DNA from 2 places in the Mesorhizobium sp. M0587 genome. Region 2 is predicted to be linked to the other one. Evidence: riboswitches for the same ligand, from Rfam matches in the RefSeq annotation. Region 2 holds a riboswitch; the other holds the start of a gene.
The links. A riboswitch is a leader RNA that binds a small molecule or an ion and turns the genes downstream of it on or off. The one in region 2 is predicted to bind cobalamin.

Region 1 (7,557 bases), on a different contig from region 2:
ATCAGGGGCATCTTCACCTCATGATCCTTGGGCCGCCACACGGGCGCCGTCGGCGAGCTCCGCGGGGTAGGGCGACACGACCCGGTCCTGCTCGCCGATGCCGGACCACACCTCGACACCGTCCACGCCGCGGATGCCGGCGCGGATCTCGCGCCGCCGCGCCCGGTCGCCTTCGACCACGAATACATAGTTCCCCTGGACCGCAGCCGAGGGGATCAGCAGCGCGTTCTTCGCTTCGCGGGTGACGATGTTGACGTCGGTCGACATGCCGATCCTCAGCGGCGTGTCGTCCGGCAGGCGCAGGTAGACGCGATAGGTTTTCGCCACCGGGTCGCCCTTGGGCGTGATGCTGTCGACCATCGCCTGGAGGTTTTGTCCGAGGAACGCATCGGCCCTGAGGAGCACTCGCTGGCCGACCTCGACGCGCGCGATGTCTTCCTCGTTGACCTCCGCGACCACACGTAGCGGACGCGGCTCGCCGACCCAGAATAGCACGGTGCCGAGTTCGGCAATCTCGCCCACCTCGCCGTCCTGCCTCAACACGACGCCGGGGGCCGGCGCCCGCAATATGTAAGTCTCAAGCCGTGCCTTCTGCGCGGCAAGCAGCGCCTCGGTCTGCGATAGTTCGCTGCGTGCACGATCGAGCGCCTGCTGGCTCGCGGCATTCTTCTGCGCGAGCACGGTTTGGCGTTGGAACTCCTGTTCGGCTAGAGCCCGCCGCGCCTCAAGTTCGCCGAGCGCGGCCTTCGCCTCGCTGTCGTCAAGCTTGGCGAGCACATAGCCGCGCCCGACTCGCGATCCTTCGCAGTCGCATTGCTCGACGATCCTCTCGCGCACCACCGGCGCCACCTTGGCCCAGATCTTCGGCTCGACTGCGCCGCTGGCATAGACGATCTCGGCGGCGTTGCCGCGCTTGGCGGTCACCACCGAGACAGGTGTCGGTCTGAGAAAATACCAGGCTGCGGCACCGCCTGCCGCCGCCGCAACGATGATCATACCCGCAATCCAGCGCCTCAACCGCATGCAATGCTCCTTTTTGGCGGGACTTGTGGCGTCAGACCGACCGTCGGTCTATAGTGCCGGAAAACGTCTTGTCGGCTGCTGCGTTCCGGTCCGTCGATCACGTTTTCAGGAAAGCCGCCGGTGGGGGAACCTTATTGACCAGAGCCAGAAAAGCGCCCGAAATACGCACCGCCGAGCTTCTCGACTGCGCACAGCGCTTGTTCTTCGAGCGCGGTTATGACGACACGACGGTAAACGACATCATCCGCGCGGCCGGCCTGTCGAAGGGAGCCTTCTACCATTACTTCGCCTCCAAGGAGGCACTGCTGGAAGCGCTCGCGGCGCGGCTTGCCCGAGACAGCCTCGCCGAGCTGCAACCCATGCTCGACAATCCATCGCTCGACGCGGTCGGCCGGCTCAACGCGCTTTTCGCAGGTTCCCAGCGGCTGAACGTCGAACTCGCGCCGCAACTCAGGACGACCTTTGCGGTCCTGTTTCGGCCCGAGAACGTCGTGCTCTTCCACCGGGTCGACCTGGCCGCCAGGCAGCTTGCCCTGCCGTTGATCGCTGATCTGCTGGCGAAGGGCAGCGAGGAGGGCGCTTTCGACGTACCCGACCCCCTGGCGTTCGCCGACATGCTGCTGCAGATCAGGCTGATCTTTCGCGACGTGATGCATAGCGCGCTGCGCCAGGCCGACCAAGGAAACATCGAGGAGGCCGCACGCCTGCTCGACGAACGCCTGAGGCTATACGGCGTCGCGATCGATCGCCTGCTCAAGCTGCCCGACGGAACGATCAAAGCCGTGGAGCCGGGATTTGCCCGCGCTTTCCTGCAGGCGGGCTAGCCATCCTGCTTTACCAAAGATCGAGGTTCCGCTTCCGGACGGGAAACCGTTTCGCAGTTTTCCTGGAATTGCACTGATCAATCGCGGCAGTTGCGCGTGGCGTCACCTCCAGCGATTGACAATCGCCGGGTTGGGCGCATGCTCCCCAGCAGTCTCTCGGCGGGAGATTCGGGGCATGTGGGATTTCGATATCGGCAGGTCGGTGTCCATCATGATGCGGACATGGCCATTCATCGTCTTTCGCATGATCGTCTATTTCGGCATCACGCTGGCCTACATCATGGCGACGGGAACGGGTGCCTCCGTCGGCTACGGTCTCGGCCATATCTCCACCGATCCCGACGGGCCGCTGTCCTTTGCCTTATGGGGCGGCGTGGTCGGCTTCGGCGTCGTCTCGATCGCCGTTTACTGGATCCGCGAATACATCCTCTATGTCGTCAAGGCCGGCCATATCGCCGTCATGGTACATCTGATCGACGGCCGGGATGTCCCCGATGGTCAGAACCAGATCGCCTATGCCAGGCAAGTCGTCACAGAGCGTTTCGCCGAGGCCAACATCCTTTTCGTCATCGACCAGCTGGTCAAGGGTGCCATCCGCGCCATCACCGGCTTGCTAGGCGGCGTTGCCGCCTTCCTTCCTATTCCGGGCCTGAGCGGCTTGGTCTCTTTCCTCAACACGGTGATCCGCCTGTCGCTGACCTATGTCGACGAGATCATCCTCGGCTACAACATCCGCCTCAATTCGTCCTCGCCGTTCGAGACTGCCAGGCAAGGGGTCGTGCTCTACGCCCAGAACGGCAAGACCATGGTCAAGAACGCCGTCTGGCTGGCAGTCATCATGTGGGGCGTCTCCTTCGTGATTTTCCTGCTGATGCTGGCGCCGGCCGGCGCCATTCTTTTCCTGATGCCCGGCCAACTCGCCGGCTGGGCTTTCGTGCTCGCCATCGTTTTCGCCTGGGCTTTCAAGGCGGCCTTCATCGAACCCTTCGCCATCGCCTGCCTGATGCAGGTCTATTTCAAGACCATCGAGGGCCAGGTGCCCGACCCCGCCTGGGACGACCGGCTGGCCGAGGCGTCGTCGAAGTTCAGGGAACTCAGGGACAAGGCGCTGGCCTCCTTCGGCGGCTCGCGCTGGGGCACGGCCGGCGCGACATCCTGATCCGCGGGGCTGGCGGTCGCAGGTGCGGGGCCAACCGCGTTGAAGCGCGCCACGGTGGATTTGAGCGGCGCCTCGCCTGGGCCGCCAAAAATCTCGCTCATGATCAGTTCGGGCAGCGGCAGCCGCCGTCGCCAGCCATGCATCTCAAGGTCCGGTTTTGAGGCGAACTCCGAAACGCGGCCGACACAGAGGTAAGCGACCGGCGTCACATGCTCGGGAATCGATAGCAGGTCTTTCAGCGCCTGTGCCTCGATGATGCTGACCCAGCCGACGCCGACGCCTTCGGCGCGCGCCGCCAGCCAGAAATTCTGGACCGCGCACACCGTGCTGTAGAGATCCATCTCCGGATTGTGCCAGCGCCCAAGCGGCGAGTTCTTCGAGCGCTCGCGGTCGCAGGTGATGCAGATGTTGAGCGCGCTTTCGCAGATGCCTTCCAGCTTGAGCTTGCGATAGAGCGCCTGCCGCTCTGCCGCGATGGCGGGCAATTCCTGTTCGCGCGCGGCCAGGAACAGGTCGCGCACCTCCGCCCGTCGTGCGGCATCGCGAATGACGATGAAATTCCATGGCTGCATGAAGCCGACCGACGGCGCGTGGTGCGCGGCAAGCAGCAGCCGCGCCAGCAATTCGTCGTCGAGCGCTGTGGGCAGGAAATGGCTGCGCACGTCGCGCCGCGTGAACATGGCGCGATAGACCGCGTCGCGCGCCATCTGGTCAAATCCGTCGCCCATAGGAGCGGTCATGGTGTCCGGCATCGCTTGTCCCCTTGCGATTGCTATGATGCCAGCCGCCTGACCATGCGGATGACGATGCCTGCCAGGCCGGTCTTCTGGCTCGGGATCAACCCGCGTCCGGTGCCTTCCCGTCATCGACAGTGGCATTTACCGGCGCGGTCCCTCTTACAGCGTTGGGCACGCCACGGAGTTCAACCGTGTTCCCGATTCTCCCGCTTGCGCGGGCACCAGGCAGTGGCCGAGACCTTACGACGAAGCGCCGGCACCGCCAATCCCCTCGGCGACACGAACAGGCTCCGAACTCAGCTTGGCAGCTTTTTGTGCGCCGGCAGCTGTTCACGGTAGGAATTTTTTCCTTGACACCGTGACCGCCGCTATGATAGATATTCATCCATGGTGCTGATTTGCTCGAATGACCCACCGCACAGGCGGGTTTCTCGTCTGCTGCTTCTCAAACCAGCGCGCCGACGAACGCTCCGAAGGAACCGCTAACCCGGATTCGTTGCCTAGCGACAAGAATGGACGCAGGTGCGATTTCCCCAGCCATCAAGCCGCAACGCATGGCCATTGCGCCGTCAGGGCACTAGATAGAAAACATGGCCACCCGTCTCTACACCCATCCGATCTTTCTCGAGCACATCACGCCACCCGGCCACCCCGAGCGGCCCGATCGTTTGCGCGCCATAGAACGGGTGCTCGATGACGAAGCCTTCGCCGCGCTCGACCGCGTCAAGGCGCCTCAAGGCGATGAGGCCACCATCCTCTACGCGCATCCCGCCGACTTCGTCGCGCGCGTGCGCGCCGCCATTCCCGACGAAGGCATAGCTCGCATCGATGCCGACACCACCGCCAGCCCGAAGAGCTGGCAGGCGGCGATAACCGCGATCGGCGCCGCCAACGCCGCCGTCGACGACGTCTTTTCAGGCCGAGCCGACAATGTTTTCGTCGCCGCCCGCCCGCCTGGCCACCATGCCGAGAAAACCACCGCGATGGGGTTCTGCCTGTTCAATACCGCTGCGATTGCGGCGCGCTATGCGCAGAAGAAGCATGGCATCGAGCGCGTCGCCATCGTCGACTGGGACGTGCACCACGGCAACGGCACGCAGGACATTTTCTGGGACGATCCGTCGGTGCTCTATTGTTCGACGCACCAGATGCCGCTCTATCCCGGCACCGGCGCGAAGACCGAGACCGGCGCCGGCAATATCGTCAACGCCCCGTTGGCGCCGCAGACCGGCAGCGAGGTCTTTCGCGATGCCTTCCTGTCGCGCGTCCTGCCGGCGCTCGACAATTTCGCGCCCGAGCTGATCATCATTTCGGCCGGTTTCGACGCGCACCATCGCGATCCGCTGGCCGAGATCAATCTGACCGAGGACGATTTCGACTGGGCGACCGGCCAGCTGATGCAGCGCGCCGCGCGCCACAGCGGCAACCGCCTCGTCAGCCTGCTCGAGGGCGGCTACGATCTGCAGGGATTGGCATTTTCGGTCGCCGCCCATGTCGGGCGACTGATGAAAGGATGAATGATGGCTGATGCGACCAACGAAGACGTCAAGGCTATGAGCTTCGAACAGGCACTCGAGGCGCTGGAGAAGATCGTCGATGACCTCGAGCGCGGCGACGTGCCGCTCGACCAGTCGATCCGGATCTATGAGCGCGGCGAAGCGCTGAAGGTGCATTGCGACCGGCTGCTGAAGTCCGCCGAGGACAAGGTCGAGAAGATAAGGCTGTCGCGCGACGGCAAGCCTGTCGGCACCGAACCGCTGGATGCGGATTGAGGCGTCCCCCAACGGCGGTCTCGTCTCACCGACTTTTGGACACCATGATGATTAGGGATAAAGCTCGTCTCGATTGAAACGGCTCCACGGCAAGAGGAGATTAGGAAGCGATGTGCAGAAACATCAAGACCCTGTTCAATTTTGATCCGCCGGCAACCAATGACGAAGTCCGCGATGCGGCACTTCAGTTTGTCCGTAAGCTGAGCGGAACGACGCGGCCCTCGAAGCAGAACCAGCACGCGTTCGACCACGCCGTCGAGGCCATTGCCGCGTCGGCGCGCGAGCTGCTGGATTCGCTCGAAACCCATCAGCATCCCCGCAATCGCGAAGAAGTGGCGGCCAAGCTGCGGGCCAAGGCGGCGACCCGGTTTGCCTGATCCGGCCAAGCAGCCATTGGTCGCTGACAAGGAGAGTTCATGAGCTTCTTTCCCGGGAAGGATCCCGAAGTAGGCGACGCCTTTGCCAGCGACCAGATCGAGCTGATGGTCATCCCGAACGCCAAGGATATTGGCGGCTTTGAGGTGCGCCGCGCCCTGCCGACCGCCAAGAGGCGGCTGGTCGGGCCTTTCATCTTTTTCGACCGCATGGGGCCGGCGATCCTGCGCGCCGGCCAGGCGCTCGATGTCCGCCCGCATCCGCATATCGGCCTGTCGACGGTGACTTACCTGTTCGACGGCAAGATCCGGCATCGCGATTCGCTCGGCACCGAGATGGTCATCCAGCCCGGCGACGTGAACCTGATGACCGCCGGCCGCGGCATCGTCCATTCCGAGCGCACGCCGGAAGAACTGCGCGGTGCGCCGATGTCGGTCTCCGGTCTACAGACATGGCTGGCGCTGCCGGACGACAAGGAAGAGGTGGCGCCGGTGTTCGAGAACACTGCCGCCTTGCGCCTTCCCGGGATCGATGCCGAGGGCGTCAGCGGGCGCGTCGTCATCGGCGACTTCCAGGGATTGCAGTCTCCGGTCACGACAGCCTCCGACACGCTTTATGCGGACCTGCGCCTGGCGCCGGGCGCCAGCGTGAAGATCCCGCCCGATGCCGAGGAGCGCGCCATCTACACGCTGGAAGGCGAGGTATCGATTTCAGGCGATGTCTTTCCGGCGGAACGGCTGCTGGTGTTCCGGCCCGGTGACGAGATCGTCGTTTCGTCGGAGCGTGGCGCCCATTTCATGCTGTTCGGCGGCGCTTCGCTCGGCTCGAAGCGCTACATCTGGTGGAATTTCGTATCGTCCTCCAAGGAGCGCATCGAACAGGCCAAGCAGGAATGGAAGACAGGCCGCTTCGATATCGTTCCCGGAGATGAGGAAGAATTCATCCCGTTGCCGGAAAGCTAGTGTACGTCGCCCAAAAGTGGCCCCGGTTTTGGGAGAACGACATGCATGAAACAACGACCTAAAGCCTGATCCGCGTCGCTGCCAAGCATTTACTTTCGCCGGCCGGCGGCCTATCCCGCCCATGAACATACCGAGCAGGCCAACCCGTGAACGCTACGCCGCATACGCCGCTTCTCGACACGGTCCGCATCCCGGCCGACCTGCGCACGCTTGCCGAGAGCGATCTGCCGCAACTGGCTTCCGAGCTTCGCACCGAGCTGATCGACGCCGTGTCCCGCACTGGCGGCCATCTTGGCGCCGGCCTTGGCGTGGTCGAACTGACGGTGGCGCTGCACTATGTCTTCAACACGCCGGATGACAGGCTGATCTGGGACGTCGGCCATCAAGCCTATCCGCACAAGATCTTGACCGGCCGGCGCGACCGCATCCGCACCTTGCGGCAGGAGGACGGCCTTTCGGGCTTCACCCGCCGCGCCGAGAGCCAATACGATCCGTTCGGCGCCGCCCACTCCTCGACATCCATATCGGCCGGCCTCGGCATGGCCGCCGCCCGCGATCTCTCCGGCGGCCGCAACAACGTCGTCGCCGTCATCGGCGACGGCGCGATGTCGGCCGGCATGGCCTATGAGGCGATGAACAATGCCGGCGCGCTCGATGCCAGGCTCATCGTCATCCTCAACGATAACGACATGTCGATTGCCCCGC
Region 2 (7,557 bases):
GCCGGAGCGCATCGTCATCGACGGCAGCCAGACCTGGCGTTCTGGTGTTATCGAAGTTTGCCGGCGCGGCCGAAGACTTCGGTGAGGACGCCCTGCTGGTAGATCCGAGGCTCCCCGATGAGATAGCTGCAGCGATCTCAAGAGCGGCCCAGCATGCCGCGCGAAGAACGCATCCAACGCTGGCGGGGGATGATGGATAAACTTGAGGCGTATACAATCCACCATTGGTCAGCGGACTTCGTTCGGCAACTGGACAAGAGCCGGATTACCGTGCCTTCGGACCACTTCCACTATCTCGGCTTGGGCTGGATGAGCGAGGCCTAAATGCCTTCCTACCGGACCGAGCCCGAATTGCACACCGCGCTGATGCGTGCACTGGATAAAAACTGGGTCCTGCCGACCATATGATGCAGAATATGGAGCACGCGAGCTTTGCCGCAATTCCGCGTCCCTCGACTGCCTAGCCTTTGAGATGAGATACTTATACTTACCGCCTGAATGACGCTTAAAAAGCTTATCGGGACACAGTCGGGCCTTGCTCTTTGGACCGGCCCCGGCCAGTGTGGTCTCTTGCCGCCGAGCGCAGTTACCACCGATTGCCTAGTCACCAGGGTCGTGGTCACGACCTGGCGTGCCATTTCCCCCCGCACCATGGTTTGGCGTTCACTTCGAGACAACCGCTTCTGCCATGCACGCATCACTTTCGGCCCACGATTGCATCGTTAAACATCGCCACCAATGCCACCTTCTGCATTCGACGACGTTGTCACTCCCATCCATCTTGTCCGAAATCCTTCATGGATGAACGGTGAGGAATGTCGCAGCCTGACAGGAAACCATTATGAACAATGGTGGCGGGGGTGCCAGCGTCGGCAATGGGCGGACTGAATATTTCAGAATGAAGACAAGGTGTAAAAGAGCGAATACATAACGACATAAACATTTCGTTATGCGATATTGACAAAGTGCGGGCCGCTGTGATTGTCTGCGGGTTGTGGTTCTCCGCACGGCGCTGCCGGAGCGGAGCTAAGAGGGAAGCCGGTGCGATGCCGGCGCTGCCCCCGCAACTGTTAGCGGCGAGCCAACCCCACTCACGTCACTGAGGCGAATACCCTCGGGAAGACGGGTAGAGGCTATGACCCCGCGAGCCAGGAGACCTGCCACGGCGAATTACGTCCACGGGCGGGGTGTCTCGGTGGCCGCTGCAACCCGGCGTTGGTGCCGGCCTGCTAGCGCCTTCCTTGTCACCGACGCCCCAACCATCGGGGTATGACATGACTGTCTCTCAGCAAATTCCTGTAGCAACGCTCGGCGTGCCGCGCATCGGTCGTCGGCGAGAACTGAAATTCGCGCTTGAAAGTTACTGGTCCGGAAAATCTTCCGCCGCCGCCCTTCTCAGGACGGCGAAGGCGCTCCGTGCCGCTAGCTGGGAGGAGCAGCACGATCGCGGCGTGTCGAAAATCCCGTCGAACGACTTCTCGCTATACGACCATGTGCTCGACACCGCAGCCATGGTCGGCGCCGTTCCATCCCGTTACGGCTGGAATAGCGGCGAGGTCCCACTTGACATCTACTTCGCAATGGCGCGCGGCAACCAGGGTCAGACGGAGGGTTGTGGACACGCTGGTCACCAGCAGGCGGCTCATGGGCCTGATGTAACCGCGATGGAAATGACCAAGTGGTTTGACACCAACTATCACTACATTGTGCCGGAACTCGACGATGATCAGACGTTCGCCCTCTCGTCAACGAAACCGGTCGATTACTTCCTCGAGGCTAAAGCTCTCGGCATTCACACACGCCCAGTCATCCTTGGACCCATCACCTTCCTCAAGCTGGCGAAATCGCCTGCCGAAGGGTTCGGTCCCATCGCGCTCCTATCGCGGCTGCTGCCCGTCTACGAGCAACTTCTGCAGAGGCTGAAGCTGTCGGGAGCCGACTGGGTGCAGATCGATGAGCCAGCGCTTGTCCTCGATCTGAACCCGAACGAACGAGCTGCGTTCGAATTCGCCTATGGACAGCTGTCGAAAGCCGCGCCCGAGCTGAAGATCATGCTGGCTACGTATTTCGGGCCGCTGGGAAACAATCTCGAAACCGCGGTTTCTCTGCCCCTGGCTGGGCTGCATATTGATCTCGTGCGCGCTCCCGAGCAGCTGGAAACGGTGGGTCGGCTCGCTCCGAAGGATCTGGTGCTCTCGCTTGGCTTGATCGATGGCCGCAACGTCTGGCGTGCGAACCTGCCCGCCATTCTCGACCGCATCAAATCGATCGTCGCCGGCTGGCCCTTGGACCGCGTCGAGATCGCGCCTTCTTGCTCGATGCTGCATGTGCCGATCGACCTGCGCATTGAGACGGAACTCGACGCGGACATCAGCTCGTGGCTCGCCTTCGCGGCCCAGAAGACCGACGAATTGGTGTTGCTGGCCCGGGCCCTGTCCCAAGGCAGAGATGCGATGGCTGGCGCGTTGAAAGCGTCTGCCGAGGCTGCCGCCACGCGCGTGACATCCACGAGGATCCATGACCCGCTTGTTCAGGGGCGGATCGCCAGCATTGACGATAGCATGAAGCGACGAGAGAGCGCCTTTGCCGAGCGCTCCAGAGTCCAAGCCGGCTCACTCGGGCTGCCGCCGTTCCCGACGACGACCATCGGGTCCTTCCCGCAGACGCCGCAGGTACGCAAGGCGCGGGCCGCTCATGCGAAGGGCCAGCTGAGCTATGTCGACTACGAGACGTTCCTGAAGAAGGAGATCGAGGCTGCAATTCGCTGGCAGGAAGAGATCGGGCTGGACGTGCTGGTGCACGGTGAGTTCGAGCGAAACGACATGGTACAGCATTTCGGCGAGCAGTTGTCCGGCTTCGCGCTCACCCAGCATGCCTGGGTACAAAGCTATGGGTCGCGCTACGTGCGTCCCCCCATCATTTTCGGCGACGTATCGAGGCGCAATCCGATGACAGTGCGCTGGTGGCAATTCGCCCAGTCGCTTACGGAAAAGCCTGTTAAGGGAATGCTCACAGGCCCAGTGACCATTCTCAACTGGTCTTTTGTTCGCGACGACGTACCCCGCTCCGAACCCTGCCGCCAGATCGCGCTCGCCATCCGCGACGAAGTGACGGATCTCGAAAGGTCCGGCGCAAGGATAATCCAGATCGATGAGGCCGCGTTTCGCGAAGGATTGCCACTGCGCCAGTCTGACTGGAAAGTCTATCTCGACTGGGCTGTCGAATGCTTCCGGATCGCTTCAACGGGTGTAAATGACGCGACTCAAATCCATACCCACATGTGCTATTCGGAGTTCAACGAGATCATCGACGCGATCGCTGAAATGGATGCGGATGTCATTTCGATTGAGACCTCGCGCTCGAAAATGGAGCTGCTGGACGCCTTCACGAGCTCCAAATATCCGAACGAAATCGGTCCCGGAGTCTATGACATTCACTCACCACGCCTCCCGGGAGTCCGTGAGATTTCGGATCTCGTCATGCTTGCCCGCGAGCGACTGTCGGATGCCCAACTGTGGGTAAACCCGGACTGTGGCCTCAAAACACGTAAATGGGAGGAGGTCCGCCCTGCCCTCATGAACATGGTCGCTGCAGCACGTGCGCTCCGGGAGAAAGCGTAGGCCTGATGCTTCTCCTTCCTCACCATGACGTGAGTTGCCGGCTGCCGCATGTCGGCCGTAAATGTGCCAATACGCGATCACATCCTTTGAAATAAGTCACTCGAGCGAGAATGAGCACTTCCCTTCGGCACGTAATCGCGCAGGAAATATCAATTTGGACGATACGCTTTAATATCGGCTCCTTCGGAACATACAGGCCGCGCCGCTCGGAAAATCGTACATGCGTCTTTCTTAAACTAGACCGCCTGTCGCGTTCGCTCAGGTGGCGACCTGCGCGTCTGTCCGCTTCCCCAGTCGATTAGCGCAGACTACGGGTCGAGGTGGCAGGATTCGGATGTTGCCAGCGTCCCGCCAATTCGGAAAATCGGTAAGGCCTTGACCCTCGCCAGCGCCCGACTTAGCTTCTATAAGCAACTTGCGTAGGGATCTGGTGTGCAGCCCGATGACATCGAACTCATCCTGGACGCGGATATTTCGGAGGACCCATGCCTCCTCTTTGACGTGGTCACGCCCGATGGCGTGCTTCAGCTCTTGGGCAACGTGGAGATGGGCAGTAATCATCCTGTCGTCCGTGACCTGCATATTGGGGGCGATGCCGAGGTCCAGTGGGGATGGTCCAAATTACGCAAGCTCGGTCGAGTGATCGCGGAGAAGCTTAATGTCGACTACATCGAAATTCATGGAGCGGTTCGGACAACGGGTGCGAACCCGGGACGTCGTCCTGGTGTCGTCAGGCTCTCCCGTCCGACTGAGCCTCAGTTTTCTTCACGGCGCGAATACTCCTGAGGCCGCCCGGATTCTCGTCAAGAGACAGTTGCCACTGAGGACGGCCCACGCGATACTCACGGAGATGGTCGATCACGGCAAGGCGTTCGTGACGGTTCCTTGCGTCGACGACCTATTGGCACTGAAGAATGAACTGTCGTCCGCAGGCGTGATCGCGAAGGTTCATGCGCCGCGGCCGATAAGTGTTCGCGAAGTCCGGGATCGCACGAAGCTCTCTCAGGAGGCATTCTCGGTGAGGTATGGCCTCGATCTGGCAACGCTTCGAAACTGGGAGCAAGGTCGCTCGAAACCGGATGTAGCGGCGAATACTCTCCTTTGGACCATCGCCCGGAATCCGGAAGCAGTCGAAGAATCGCTGGACATGGAGGACGGAGTGGCTCCCCCATCGCCCTAAGGGGCGCCGGTCACTCCGGCGCGCGGCTATTCGGCCGCCAGCGCGATGGCTGGCCGCCGCGCGGTATCGACAGCGCGCGAGCGTCATGCGTCAGACACCTTCCTTGGCATGTCGCACGCCAGATCCCACACATGATTCCATCGCAACGAGCTGGTGACGGAAGCAGTGTCTGCACTTTGGAAACGAGCCATTTGCTTCTCATGGACGTCGCGATCGTCTCGTCCCAGTAAAAGTCGCAATCATTGTCAATTGCGATGTTTCTCGATCAGCTGGGCTTTATTTTCCTAAGATCTGCATTATAGGCCGGGGTGTTGTCGCCGTTTCGGCGGGTAAGATGGGATAGGCGACCTCGGGTGCCTTTCCGGTCAGCGAGTTGAGGAAGGCAACAAGCAGGTCGACTTCTTCGTCCGCCAGTACCACGCCAAGCTGGGTGGTTCCCATGATGGCAACGGCCTGTTTCAGATCCCAAACCTTGCCCGAATGAAAGTATGGCGCGGTGAGTGCAACGTTGCGCAGGGGCGCCACGCGGAAAACATAGGAATCGTCGGCTGCATTGGTGACCGCAAATCGGCCCTTGTCTTTTTCCGGCAGGACCTCGGCGCTGGGCTGTTCCACGAGGCCGAATGGGAAATAGGCTTGCCCACCAACGTTGATGCCGGCATGGCAGGACGAGCAGCCTTTGTTCATGAAAAGCGCCAGGCCCTGTTTCTGTTCGGGAGTCATGGCAACCTCATCACCATTCAGGAAGCTGTCGAACGGGGCCGGTGTGACCAGTGTCGCCTCGAAGGCTTCGATCGCCTTGGCGAAGTTGTCGAAGGTGACCCGATCCGCTTCAGCCGGAAAAGCTGCATCGAACCACTCGACATATTGCGGCATGGACTTGAGCGTGGCGATGACTTGGTCCGGTGTATTGGCCATTTCGATCCCGGCTTGGACCGGTCCCTTCGCCTGAGCCTTCAGGTCTTCGGCACGACCATCCCAGAACTGAGCGATGTTGAAGACAGCATTCAGTACAGTCGGCGCGTTGCGCTGTCCTTTCTGCCAACCATGGCCGATCGAGGTTTCGTGATTGTCGTCGCCGCCGGTGGCCAGGTTGTGGCACGAGTTGCACGACAAGACGCCTGACGCAGAGACGCGTGGATCGAAGAACAGTGCCTTGCCGAGAGCGATCTTTTCCGGGGTGATCGGGTTGTTGGCGACTGCCGGCGTGGTGGATGGCAAAGCCCTGAAGGTCGCCAATGCCGCATCTCTGAGGGCTGTGGGGATCGAATCCGCAGCAAAGGCGGTGGCTGCCAGCAAGGGGACAGCCATCATACTGAATAGGATTTTCATAAATGGTCTTCCTGCGTCGTGCACGCAGCCACTATGCGATCTGCGGCTCATGAACGCCCTGAGCTAGATCAGCTGAGGGAGAGGACCGGGGTCTGACACCTGTTTTCGCGGCTGAGCTGGGACCCTCTTGGAAGTGATCGCTCTTCTCGATTGGACTTCAGGGAGGAGGAGTATCCCTGCTCGGCGCCGTTTGTATGCATCAAAGCACGCCCTGGGGGCGGCTTCGTAGATTCGGTCACTGCGATCTTCCCGCCATCGTTGAGAAAGTCGATAGCATCCGCAAGAATGGCAATCTCTTGCACGATGTGCGCTGCACGCCTTGCGAAAAGTGAGCTTCTGAAACCTCAGGGTTCATTCGTTCCTCCTGACCGGCTGATTGCGTGAATCGACCTTATCGACACCCGCCGACTGCACATTGTGATGTCACCAGCGATGGCGGTTTCAATACCTAAGCAGCGACGGTCTATGCGACAGTATGGATGTCCTATCGGAATAGCCGGTCCGCCTTGTCGATTGTCACACCGGCATATAGCTCCGCTTCTACGAACATCCCATCACGCGCCTGGGACTGTGGATCGAGGTGTGAGGCAGTTACAGCCGGTGGACCTGCTCAAGCGCCGCGCCGGCACAAGGGCTAGATTGATCTTCCCTCACCTTGTCGTCATCATTTGACGGACGCGGGGCATTGGCCCATAAGCGAGCCACCGCAAACTGTGCGGTTGCCAATGCGTAATGATGTGAATTGGAATGATCTTCGGTTTGCGAAACACGCACGTCCGACGCAGCTTGCGTTGACAGAGGCGGTTTTACGCGCAATAGCACTTCCGCCGGCCTATTTTTGTGGAGTTCAATTGTGGTTCGGCCAAGGCCGCTGGGCGCCGGACCGGCCCCGTGTAAACCTCATCAAAGAGAGAGAGACCCTGCATGGAAGAATTCTTACCGCGCATCGCCACTGGTGCCGGCATCGGCCCGGCTCTCGCAGAGAAGGGGGTTGGGTTAATGCTGGGTTTCCTGCAAAGCCACGCGGCCGACGGTCCCGTTGCGCGCATGATCGAGGCCATTCCGGGAGCTTCGGAATTAGTAGCGAAGTATCATGGCGACGACCCACAGGGTGGCGGCCTTATGGGGCTCGGCCAGCAATTGATGAGTGAGGGTCTCAGCATGGCAAAGATCGCCGGCCTCGCCAACGAGACGATCGCCTGCGCCAAGGAACATGCCGGCGACGAACTCGTGGACGAGGTCCTCAATTCCGTTCCTGGCCTTCCCCAGTTCGTCTGATCAGCGGCAGCCGGGGGCGCATGACCTCGTGCGCCCGTGCCGGCCCGTCTGCGCAGCAGGCATTCTCCGCCGAGCGTTCCGTACCGATCTCGCCAGACCACCGACCGCCGGGCACGCGAAGCGAGCGTTGGAGTACTTTATTCGTCT

Region 1: it holds a riboswitch for cobalamin, as region 2 does, so the genes downstream of both, bluB (5,6-dimethylbenzimidazole synthase) here and metE (5-methyltetrahydropteroyltriglutamate--homocysteine S-methyltransferase) in region 2, are expected to answer to the same signal.

The regions. Positions count from the first base shown of each region.
Region 1 is NZ_JAMYQP010000009.1:160,735-168,291, forward strand. It holds gene NKI49_RS11395 (ABC transporter permease) at 1-11, opposite strand, end outside; gene NKI49_RS11400 (efflux RND transporter periplasmic adaptor subunit) at 19-996, opposite strand; gene NKI49_RS11405 (TetR/AcrR family transcriptional regulator) at 1,077-1,847, shown strand; gene NKI49_RS11410 (hypothetical protein) at 2,023-3,006, shown strand; partial or broken gene bluB (5,6-dimethylbenzimidazole synthase) at 3,090-3,758, opposite strand; cobalamin riboswitch at 3,806-3,984, opposite strand; gene NKI49_RS11420 (histone deacetylase family protein) at 4,334-5,260, shown strand; gene NKI49_RS11425 (exodeoxyribonuclease VII small subunit) at 5,264-5,515, shown strand; gene NKI49_RS11430 (DUF2277 domain-containing protein) at 5,626-5,892, shown strand; gene NKI49_RS11435 (pirin family protein) at 5,932-6,852, shown strand; gene dxs (1-deoxy-D-xylulose-5-phosphate synthase) at 6,999-7,557, shown strand, end outside.
Region 2 is NZ_JAMYQP010000044.1:32,637-40,193, reverse strand. It holds partial or broken gene NKI49_RS28350 (IS6 family transposase) at 1-52, shown strand, start outside; gene NKI49_RS28345 (hypothetical protein) at 154-324, shown strand; cobalamin riboswitch at 979-1,179, shown strand; gene metE (5-methyltetrahydropteroyltriglutamate--homocysteine S-methyltransferase) at 1,275-3,620, shown strand; gene NKI49_RS28335 (hypothetical protein) at 4,053-4,406, shown strand; gene NKI49_RS28330 (helix-turn-helix domain-containing protein) at 4,471-4,800, shown strand; gene NKI49_RS28325 (cytochrome-c peroxidase) at 5,077-6,132, opposite strand; gene NKI49_RS28320 (hypothetical protein) at 7,057-7,410, shown strand; gene NKI49_RS28315 (glycosyltransferase family 10 domain-containing protein) at 7,548-7,557, opposite strand, start outside.